DNA from 2 places in the Streptomyces sp. NPDC031479 genome. Region 1 is predicted to be linked to the other one. Evidence: riboswitches for the same ligand, from Rfam matches in the RefSeq annotation. Region 1 holds a riboswitch; the other holds the start of a gene.
What was found. Region 1 has a riboswitch for cobalamin ahead of ACZ5D2_RS05060 (energy-coupling factor ABC transporter permease). Riboswitches for the same ligand answer to the same signal wherever they lie in the genome.
Positions count from the first base shown of each region.

Region 2: another riboswitch for cobalamin. It lies ahead of metE (5-methyltetrahydropteroyltriglutamate--homocysteine S-methyltransferase); the one in region 1 lies ahead of ACZ5D2_RS05060 (energy-coupling factor ABC transporter permease).

Region 1 covers NZ_JBVIKC010000003.1:16,877-22,086, reverse strand. Annotated here, with positions in the region: gene cbiQ (cobalt ECF transporter T component CbiQ) at 1-640, opposite strand, end outside; gene ACZ5D2_RS05065 (energy-coupling factor ABC transporter substrate-binding protein) at 644-1,027, opposite strand; gene ACZ5D2_RS05060 (energy-coupling factor ABC transporter permease) at 1,024-1,734, opposite strand; cobalamin riboswitch at 1,764-1,981, opposite strand; gene ACZ5D2_RS05055 (flavodoxin family protein) at 2,101-2,823, shown strand; gene ACZ5D2_RS05050 (AMIN-like domain-containing (lipo)protein) at 2,855-3,382, opposite strand; gene ACZ5D2_RS05045 (SsgA family sporulation/cell division regulator) at 3,458-3,865, opposite strand; gene ACZ5D2_RS05040 (L-serine ammonia-lyase) at 4,190-5,210, opposite strand, start outside.
Region 2 covers NZ_JBVIKC010000007.1:239,846-245,055, reverse strand. Annotated here, with positions in the region: gene tsaD (tRNA (adenosine(37)-N6)-threonylcarbamoyltransferase complex transferase subunit TsaD) at 1-419, opposite strand, end outside; gene metE (5-methyltetrahydropteroyltriglutamate--homocysteine S-methyltransferase) at 595-2,919, opposite strand; cobalamin riboswitch at 3,096-3,296, opposite strand; gene ACZ5D2_RS11415 (PP2C family protein-serine/threonine phosphatase) at 3,659-4,990, shown strand; gene ACZ5D2_RS11410 (MASE1 domain-containing protein) at 5,098-5,210, shown strand, end outside.

The sequences.
Region 1 (5,210 bases):
GCAGCGCGCCGTCGTAGCCGCGCCCGGCCAGCCCCTCCTGGAGCCGGCCCGCGCGGTCGAAGGCCCGGACGAAGGAGGTCGCCGCGAGCCCGGCCAGGGAACGCCACACCGCGGCCCGGCCCGTCTGTCCGAGCCGGGCCGCCTGCGCCCGGCGGACCTGGGCCATCGAATCCAGCAGCAGGAAGCCGATCCGGTACATCACGAGGGCCACGTCCACCACCGGTGCGGGCACCCCCGCCCGCACCAGGCGCGGCAGCACGTCCGAGACCGGGGTGGTGAAGGCGAACAGGAGCACGCCGAGCGAGGCCGCCGAGGTGCGCAGCAGCAGCTCCCCGGCGTGCCGGGGCCCGTCCGGCGCCAGGGAGACGAAACCGGCGGGTCCGCCCAGCGACACCAGCAGCGGCAGCGCCCCGGTCACGCAGAAGCCGAGCGGCACCCGGAAGGCCCGCCACAGCTGCCGCCCCGCCACCCCCGCCGGGCCGAGCAGCACGGCCAGGGTCGCCGCGGCGACCAGCGGCCCGCCGGGCCAGGGCGGCAGGGACACGGCGGTGACGGTCAGGCCGAGTCCCAGCAGGGCCTTCTCCAGGGGGTGGCGGCGGCGCCAGCGGCTGGAGTGCGCCGCCACGTCGATCGGCAGCACCGCCTACGACTCCGCGACGGTCGTGGCGCCGGGCCCGGCGGCGGACCCGGCGGCGGACCCGGCCGGGTCCGCGGAGGCCGCGGCCGCCTGGGCGAGGCCCTGCCGGCGACCCTTGCGCACGCCGAAGTAGTACGCCAGCACGCCCGCGCCGAGCGCCGCCTGGAGGGCGAACAGCGCCGACTCGATCTCCCCGGACGGGGGTTCGTACAGCGGCGAGAACCAGGGTTGGTAGTCGGGCTTCAGCTCGGTGATGGCCGACTCCGCCTGTGCGTCGGCGCCCGTGAACGGCTCCTCCTCGCCGTCGCCGAGCCCCAGTGCGAGCGGGAGCACGGCCAGCGCGGCCACCAGGAGCAGCAGCAGGGTGTTGATCTTCGCGTTGCGGGTCATCGGACCGTCGCCTCCTTCTGCGCGCCGGCCGCGCCGGCCGCGCCGGTCAGCTTCGCGACCCCGAGCCGGACCAGGTCCGACTTGCTGGACTGCATCAGCAGGCGCATCACGAGCACCGTCAGCAGCCCCTCGCTCACCGCGAGCGGGATCTGCGTCAGGGCGAAGATCCCCGCGAACTTCTCCAGCGCGCCCCAGAAGCCGCTGCCCGGGTCCGGGAAGGCCAGCGCCAGCTGGACGGAGGTCACGCAGTAGGTGACGAGGTCGGCGAAGAAGGCGCCCAGGAAGACGGTCACCATCAGCGGCGCACCGGACTTCCGCAGCAGCCGGTAGACGGCGTAGCCGGCCCAGGGCCCGGCGATGGCCATCGAGAAGACGTTGGCGCCGAGGGTGGTGAGCCCGCCGTGCGCCAGCAGCAGGGCCTGGAACAGCAGGGTGATCGTACCGAGCACCGCCATGACGGGCGGCCGGAAGAGGATGGCGCCGAGCCCGGTACCGGTCGGGTGGGAGCAGCTGCCCGTCACCGAGGGGATCTTGAGCGCGGACAGGACGAAGGTGAACGCCCCCGAGGCCCCGAGCAGCAGGGTGCTCTCCGGATGGGCCTTCACCTCGCGGGTGAGGGCGCGGACTCCGTGGACGACGAACGGGGCGGACGCGGCGCCCCAGGCGACCGCGTGCAAGGGGGGCAGGAACCCCTCGGCTATATGCATGAGTAGAGAGACCTCTCCAGCACCTCGTGGATGGACGACGCGCCCCGGCCGGTCTCCTGGCTCACGGGTACTGATGCCCTGACTCCGCCTTCCCGGGGCCGTGCGGTCTCCCGCGCGGGCCCAGTGGCTTCCCGCAGGAGTAGAGCCGGACTTCCCGATCACAGTGGCGAGGGCCGCACCGGTTTTCCACCGGTTTCCCGAACACCAAGGCCAGCTGACCCTAGTCGCCAGGACGGACCGGTAACAACCCGCCCCAATTCGGCCGTTCGGGTGGCCGGATCCGGCGTGAGCGCCACCCGGCGCGACGCGGCCCGGACGGACGCGGTCCGCTGGCGGCCCCCGCCGACCCGGGGAAGGGTGGGGCGCATGGCTTCCGACACCCAGGGCTTCGACTACTCGGACCTCTCCGCCGTCTTCGTCAACTGCACCCTCAAGCGCTCGCCCGAGACCAGCAACACCGAGGGGCTGATCGCGAAGAGCCGTGCCGTCATGGAGGCGGCCGGCGCACGGACCTCACTGGTGCGGGCCGTCGACCACGACATCGCGACCGGGGTCTGGCCCGACATGACCGAACACGGCTGGGAGAGCGACCAGTGGCCGGTCCTCTACAGCCAGGTCATGGACGCCGACATCCTCGTGCTCTGCGGCCCGATCTGGCTCGGCGACAACAGCTCCGTCATGAAGCAGGTCATCGAGCGGCTCTACGCCTGCTCCTCCCTGCTCAACGACCGCGGCCAGTACGCCTACTACGGGCGGGTCGGCGGAGCGCTGATCACCGGCAACGAGGACGGGGTCAAACACTGCGCCATGAACATCCTCTACAGCCTCCAGCACCTGGGCTACGCCATCCCGCCCCAGGCCGACGCCGGCTGGATCGGCGAGGCCGGCCCCGGACCCTCCTACCTGGACCCCGGATCCGGCGGACCCGACAACGACTTCACCAACCGCAACACGGCCTTCATGTCCTGGAACCTCATGCACCTGGCGGCCCTCCTCAAGCGCGCGGGCGGCATCCCCGCGCACGGCAACCAGCGCTCCCTGTGGGACGCGGGCTGCCGCTTCGACTTCCCGAACCCGGAACACCGCTAGCGGTGCGGCGTCCCGGGCCGGGCCGCCGGTTTCAGCAGGTGTTCGGGTGCGCGACGTCCACCACGTACCGCTCGGGCGAGTGGAGGACCGTGGTGGTGAAGGCGGGCTTGGTGTCGAAGGCGGCGCCGAAGGTCACGTACCCCTCGTAGTCGCCGGTCAGGGCGAGGCCCTTGAGCTTGCTGAGGTAGATCTTCTGGAGCTTGGGCCCCTGGTAGACGTTCTGCCCCGCGTCGTCGTGACCGGCGGCGGGGTGCAGGCGGATCTCCAGGAAGTACTTCCCGGCCAGCGGGACGGGCTTGCCGGACCCGTCGTAGACCAGCTGGGAGACGGGCGTGACGGTGACCGGGGGCACGGAGCCCTGGAGGTCGATGACGATCCGGTCGTACGTGCAGTGACCGCCCCAGCGGGCGTTGACGACGAGCGGGGTCGGGGTGCGTACGGACGGAGCGGCGGACGCGGCGGCCGAGGCCGGTGCGGCGAGCGCGAGCCCGGCGGTGAGCAGGGCACCCGTGGCCAGGGCCACGGCCCGGCGGCGGCGCGGGCGGTTCAGGTGACGCATGACGTCCCCCCGATTCTCGTGAGACGGGGACTGGCTGTCACCGGGTAAGACACCCGTGCGGTGCCCGCGGTTCCCTCAGTACGCGAGGAGGGCGCTCAGCTCCGCGTCCAGGTCGTAGTGGCGCCGTTCCTCCCCCCGCGGGACCAGCTCGGTGAGCCGTCGGCACAGCTCGCGCACGTCCTTGGCGCGGGCGGAGACCACACAGCTCTGCGCGCCGTTGCTGAAGGCGAGGAACACGCGCGGCTCGGTGCCCCGCCGCATCGGCCACACCTGTATGTCGCCCTCGCCGGTGGCGCAGGTCTGCCCGTCGAGCAGCAGCTCGCGCGAGAACACCCAGCGGGCGAGGTGGGTCCCGGCGCCGCGGAAGTCGACGGCCAGCTCGTACGGCCGGTCCGTGCGGTAGACGAAGGCGCCGACCAGGGGGACGGACAGCGGCGCGGCTTCCAGCCGGAGCGGCAGGACGCGGTGTTCGGTGGTGGCCATGCTGGCTCTGCCTCTCTTCGCGCGGGTGGCGTTCCGTTCACGGACCCCCTCCGGGAACGCTAGTCGACGCCGGCGGTGCTCCCCGGGGCCGAAGGTCCCGAGCCGGACGGGCCGCAGGGCCTGATTCCGGGACCCCCCGGGGCCGCCGCCGAGGCCGGAGCGAAGGGGTCGCACCGCTCAAAGGCCCCTGAACCCAGTGCGGTTGACGCCATTCCTGCCGTGTTCATGACTACCTCCTCGCCGGTGGGGCCGATCGTAGCGGGACGCGCACGAGCCCGCCCTCCGGGGGAGGGCGGGCTCGACGGGTTCAGGAAGCCGCTCCGGTCAGCACTCGATGACGTTGACCGCGAGGCCGCCGCGCGCGGTCTCCTTGTACTTGACCTTCATGTCGGCGCCGGTCTCCTTCATGGTCTTGATGACCTTGTCGAGGGAGACCTTGTGGCTGCCGTCGCCGCGCATCGCCATCTTGGCGGCGGTGACGGCCTTCACCGCGGCCATGCCGTTGCGCTCGATGCAGGGGATCTGGACGAGGCCGCCGACCGGGTCGCAGGTCAGGCCCAGGTTGTGCTCCATGCCGATCTCGGCCGCGTTCTCGACCTGCTCCGGGGTGCCGCCCAGGACCTCGGCGAGGGCGCCGGCCGCCATCGAGCAGGCCGAGCCGACCTCGCCCTGGCAGCCGACCTCGGCGCCGGAGATGGAGGCGTTCTCCTTGAAGAGCATGCCGATCGCGCCCGCGGCGAGGAGGAAGCGGACCACGCCGTCCTCGTCGGCGCCGGGCACGAAGTTCATGTAGTAGTGCAGGACCGCCGGCAGGACGCCCGCGGCGCCGTTCGTGGGCGCGGTGACGACCCGGCCGCCCGCCGCGTTCTCCTCGTTGACCGCCATCGCGTAGATCGTCGTCCACTCGCTGCGGTGCATCATCGGGTCGCCCTCGGTGCGCAGCTGGCGCGCCGTGGAGGCGGCGCGGCGCTTGACGCGCAGTCCGCCGGGCAGGATGCCCTCGCGGGACATGCCGCGCGAGACGCAGGCCTGCATGACGCGCCAGATCTCCAGGAGCCCCTCGCGGATCTCCTCCTCGGTGCGCCAGGCCTTCTCGTTCTCCAGCATCAGGGAGGAGATCGACAGGCCCGTCTCGTTGGCGAGCCGCAGCATCTCGTCACCCGAGCGGAAGGGGTACTTCAGCACTGTGTCGTCGAGCTTGATCCGGTCCTCGCCGACCGCGTCCTCGTCCACGACGAAGCCGCCGCCGACCGAGTAGTACGTCTTCTCCAGCAGGGGCGCGCCGGACTCGTCGTAGGCGAAGAGGGTCATGCCGTTCGCGTGGTACGGCAGCGAGCGGCGGCGG
Region 2 (5,210 bases), on a different contig from region 1:
CCGCCGGAGACGATCAGCACCACGCACGGGTCGGGCATCGGGCCGTGCTCCAGGGTGTCGGCGGCGACGTGTCCCGCCAGGTGATGGACGCCGTACAGCGGCACCCCGGCCGCGTACGCCAGCGCCTTCGCCCCGGCCAGCCCCACCTGCAGCGCGCCCGACAGCCCGGGTCCCGTGGTGACGGCCACCGCGTCGATCTGGCCCATCCGCAGTCCGGCCCGGTCGAGGGCCTGCCGGACGACCGGGCCGAAGGAGTGCAGGTGCGCGCGGGCGGCGATCTCGGGCACGACGCCACCGAAGCGGACGTGCTCGTCCATGCTCGACGCCACCACGTGCGCGAGCAGTTCGCCGTCCCGCACGATCCCCGCGCCCGTCTCGTCACACGACGACTCGATCCCGAGCACCACCGGAGAGCCCACCACAGAACCCCTCTTCTTGCAATTAGTGAGTTATTGCATAGACCTTGCAAGAAGAATAGGGCATGGGCCGCCGGCGGCAGCGGAGACGTTTCCGCTGGTCAAGGCCCGACCCTCCCTGAGCGTGGGGTCGGGCCGGGTCGGACACCCGTCGGGTGTCCGACCCGGCCCTGCCGGATCAGCATTCCTCGGTCGCGAGATCCGCGCGGATCCGGCGCGCGGCCGCGACGAGGTTCTCCAGGGAGGCACGGGTTTCGGGCCAGCCGCGGGTCTTCAGGCCGCAGTCGGGGTTGACCCAGAGCCGTTCGGCCGGGATGGCCGCGAGTCCCTTGCGGAGCAGCGCGGCCGCCTCCTCGGCGCCGGGAACGCGCGGGGAGTGGATGTCCCAGACGCCGGGACCGGCCTCGCGGGGGTAGCCGTGCCCGGCCAGCTCGTCGGCGACCCGCATGTGGGAACGGGCGGCCTCCAGGCTGATGACGTCGGCGTCGAGGTCGTCGATGGCCCGGACGATGTCACCGAACTCCGCGTAGCACATGTGCGTGTGGATCTGGGTGTCCGGCCGGACACCGCTGGTCGTGAGCCGGAAGGACTCGGTGGCCCAGTCGAGGTACTCCGCGTGGTCGGCGGCCCGCAGCGGGAGGGTCTCGCGCAGGGCCGGCTCGTCGACCTGGATGACCGAAGTGCCCGCCGCCTCCAGGTCGCCCACCTCGTCCCGCAGGGCGAGTGCCACCTGGCGGGCGGTGTCCCCGAGGGGCTGGTCGTCGCGTACGAAGGACCAGGCGAGCATGGTGACCGGGCCGGTCAGCATGCCCTTGACCGGCTTGGCCGTCTGCGACTGGGCGTACGAGGTCCAGCGCACGGTCATCGGCTCGGGGCGGGAGACGTCCCCGGCCAGGACCGGCGGGCGGACGTAGCGGGTGCCGTAGGACTGCACCCAGCCGTACCGGGTGGCGACGTAGCCGGTGAGCTGCTCCGCGAAGTACTGGACCATGTCATTGCGTTCGGGTTCGCCGTGCACCAGGACGTCGATCCCGGCCTTCTCCTGGAAGGAGAGGACCTCGCGGATCTCGTCCTTGATCCGTTCCTCGTAGCCGGCCGTGTCGATCCGGCCGGCCCGCAGGTCGGCGCGGGCGAGGCGCAGCTCGTCGGTCTGCGGGAACGAGCCGATGGTGGTCGTCGGCAGGAGCGGCAGGCCCAGGTGGGCGCGCTGGGCGGCGGTGCGCCGCGCGTAGGGCTGCGCCCGGCGCGCGTCGGCTTCGCCGATCGCGGCGGTCCGGGCCCGGACCGCGGGGTCATGGGTGAGGGCGGAGCCCGCGCGGGAAGCCAGGTCGGCCCGGTTCGCGGCGAGTTCGGCGGCGATCGTGCCGGTGCCCTGGGCGAGGCCGCGGGCGAGGGTGGTGATCTCGGTGGTCTTCTGGCGGGCGAAGGCGAGCCAGCGACGGATCTGCGGGTCGATGTCACGCTCGGCCGCGGCGTCCAGCGGGACGTGGAGGAGGGAACAGGAGGCGGCGACGTCGACCCGGTCGGCGAGGCCGAGCAGGGTTCCGAGGGTGGCCAGGGACTTCCGGTAGTCGTTGATCCAGATGTTGCGGCCGTTGACCACGCCCGCGACGAGCCGCTTGCCGGGCAGCCCGCCTACGGCCGCGAGGTCGGCGAGGTTCGCGGCGCCGGCGTCGGTGAAGTCCAGCGCCAGCCCCTCGACGGGGGCGGCGGCGAGCACCCGGAGGGCGCTGCCGAGCCGGCCGAAGTACGAGGCGACCAGCAGCTTCGGACGGTCGGTGGCCGCCCCCAGCTCGCGGTAGGCGCGGGCGGCGGCGTCCAGGTCGGCCGGGGTGCGGTCCTGGACCAGGGCCGGTTCGTCCAGCTGGACCCACTCGGCGCCGGCGGCGCGCAGATCGGCGAGGACCCGGGCGTAGACGGGCAGCAGCCGGTCGAGGAGGGTGATCGGCCGGAAGCCGGCGGCCACGCCCGGGGCGGGCTTGGCCAGCAGGAGGTAGGTGAGGGGTCCGACGAGGACGGGGCGGGCCGTGTGCCCGAGCGCGAGGGCCTCCTTCAGCTCGGCGACCTGCTTCGTGGAGTCGGCGGTGAAGACGGTGTCGGGGCCGAGTTCGGGGACCAGGTAGTGGTAGTTCGTGTCGAACCACTTGGTCATCTCCAGCGGGGCGACGTCCTGGGTGCCGCGGGCCATCGCGAAGTAGCCGTCGAGGGCGTCTTCGGCGACCGCCGCGCGGTGCCGACCGGGGACGGCGCCGACCATGACGCTGGTGTCCAGGACGTGGTCGTAGTACGAGAAGTCGCCGGTCGGCACCTCGGTGATGCCCGCATCGGCCAGCTGCCGCCAGTTGGAGCGGCGGAGGCCGGCGGCTGTCCGCCGGAGGGCTTCGGCGGTGACGCGGCCCTTCCAGTAACCCTCGACGGCCTTCTTCAGTTCGCGGTTCCGACCCTGACGGGGGTAGCCGTACACAGTGGCTCGTGCTGCCGCGGCCGCGGGCTTCGCTGTCACGGAACTCTCCTTCGCGAGATGTGTCCTGGACGTCCCGGTGAGGGGACGCGGACGCGAAGGAACGGCAGAACGCGCGGACCACGGCGCGGGGATGCACCGCGCGTGCCGCTCGTCGTGTACGCCGACCCGCCCACGAGGTCACCGGGATCTCCGCACGGGAATCGTCCGCGTACGGGCAACGGGCAGGTCTTCGGACTCGCGGGCACGCCTGCCGGTCTCCCGGCGGGCCCCTACTGGCCGTCGCTTCCCAGGACCGTTGTCCGGTCCCAGTGCGTATGACGGCGGTCGTTCCCGCTCACCGCTGCGGGGCAGTCCCGGATTCCCACCGGGTTCCCTCTTACGACGCATCCCGCCTGGCGGACGGGGCGAACCAGCTGCACCGGCCACCCTAGGGCGGAAGATCGCCCAGCGGCGAGCCCCGTCCATCATCCGGACGGCGAAACGGGACGGGACGCGGGCCGCAAGCCCTCCGGCTGCATGAGACATGCCGCTTTCGGCGGAATGCCCGGTGACGTGCCGTCGGCGGGCCATCCTGTGGGCTGTTGCACGGTCGTGTCAGGAGTCCGTGGGTGTACCGATCGCTTGAGCGGCTTGATGACCGGATCCGGCGCGAGCGCCGGGCGGGCCCCGGGGGCGCGGGACGGGCACCGGCTCGCAACCATGCCGCCGCGGTGGAGCACGGCGCCCCGTGCGGTGAGCGGGAGCGGACGTCCGCGTCCCGGTCCACCGGGCGATCGTGATGGCGGGCGGCAGGGAGGGGGAGCGGGCGAAGCGGGCGCCCAAACCCGACCCGTTGCTGCGCCTGGAAGCCGAGCTGGGCCGGATCGAAGAGCGGCTGCGGGCCCTGGCCGCGGCCAGGGCCCGGATCGAGGGCCTGCTGGGTGCGGTGGTGGCCATCACCCGGGAGGTGGAACTGCCGGCGGTGCTGAACCGCATCGTGACCACCGCGATGGAGCTGGTCGGCGCCCGCTTCGGGGCACTCGGCGTACTGGACGACTCCGGAGAGCGGCTGGCGCAGTTCATCGCCGTCGGCCTCTCCGAGGAGGAACGCGCGGCCCTGGCCGACGTGGGGTTTCCCGGCGGTCTGGGCGTACTCGGATACCTGATCCGCCACCCCGAACCGCTGCGGGTCGACGACATCTCCGCCCATCCGTCCTCGGTCGGGTTCCCGCCCGGCCACCCACGGATGAGCACCCTCCTCGGCGTCGCCATCAGCGTCCGCGGCGAGACCTACGGAGACCTCTACCTCTCCGAGCGGGGTGACGGGCGCGCCTTCGACGTCCACGACGAGAACATCGTCGTCGCCCTCGCCAGCGCCGCCGGCATCGCGATCGACAACGTCCGCCTCCTCGAACAGGTCCGGGCCTCCTCCGAACAGTTCCAGCGGCTCCTGCTGCCGACGCTGCCCGACCTGGGACCCTTCGCCGCCGCCGCCATCTACCGGCCCGCCGCCGAACCCAACGCCCTCGGCGGGGACTGGTACGACGCCATCCCCCTGCCCGACGGCGCGGTGGCGCTCGTCATCGGCGACGTGGTCGGCCACGATCTGCAGGCGGCCGCTGCCATGGCCGCCATCCGCAACATGCTGCGCTCCCTGCTGTTCGAACTGGGCGGTCCGCCCAGCGCGGTCCTCACCCAGCTCGACCGGACCCTGCAGGCCATCACCGACACCCCGGTCACCACCACCGGGCTGGCGCGCATCGAACCCGCGGGGGGCGGCTGGCGGATGCTCTGGAGCACCGCGGGCCACGTCCCCCCACTGCTGATCACTCCCGGTGGCCCGCCGTACTACCTGTTCGCCGAACCCGGACTCCCACTGAACGTCGACAGCGAGCAGCACCGCCCGGACCGCACCCACCCGCTGCCCCCCGGCACCACGGTGGTCCTGTTCACCGACGGCCTCGTCGAACACCCCGACCACCCCATCGACGAGAGCCTGGACGCACTGGCCGAGCTGGCCGCCGTGCACGCCTCCCTGCCCCTGGAGGCCTTCGTGCGGGCCCTGGCGGAGGGGCATCCGAGTGACGGGCACGACGACATGGCCGTACTCGCCCTGCGCATCCCGGGCTGAAGCCGCCGGCAGGCATCGGGGACACGTGTGAGCGGCGGCGTGGCGGAGCCCGCAGGGGTGCAAGATGGACAGACCAGCGAGGGACGAGAGCAGGGACAGATCTCCCGATGACCGACGCGTGGCGGCACAGGCTCAGGAGCGCCGGCGCGACGGCCCTGAAGAGCGGTGCCGTCGCCGCGCTGTACTACGCCGGGGGTGAGCTCGGGCTGCTCCAGCAGCT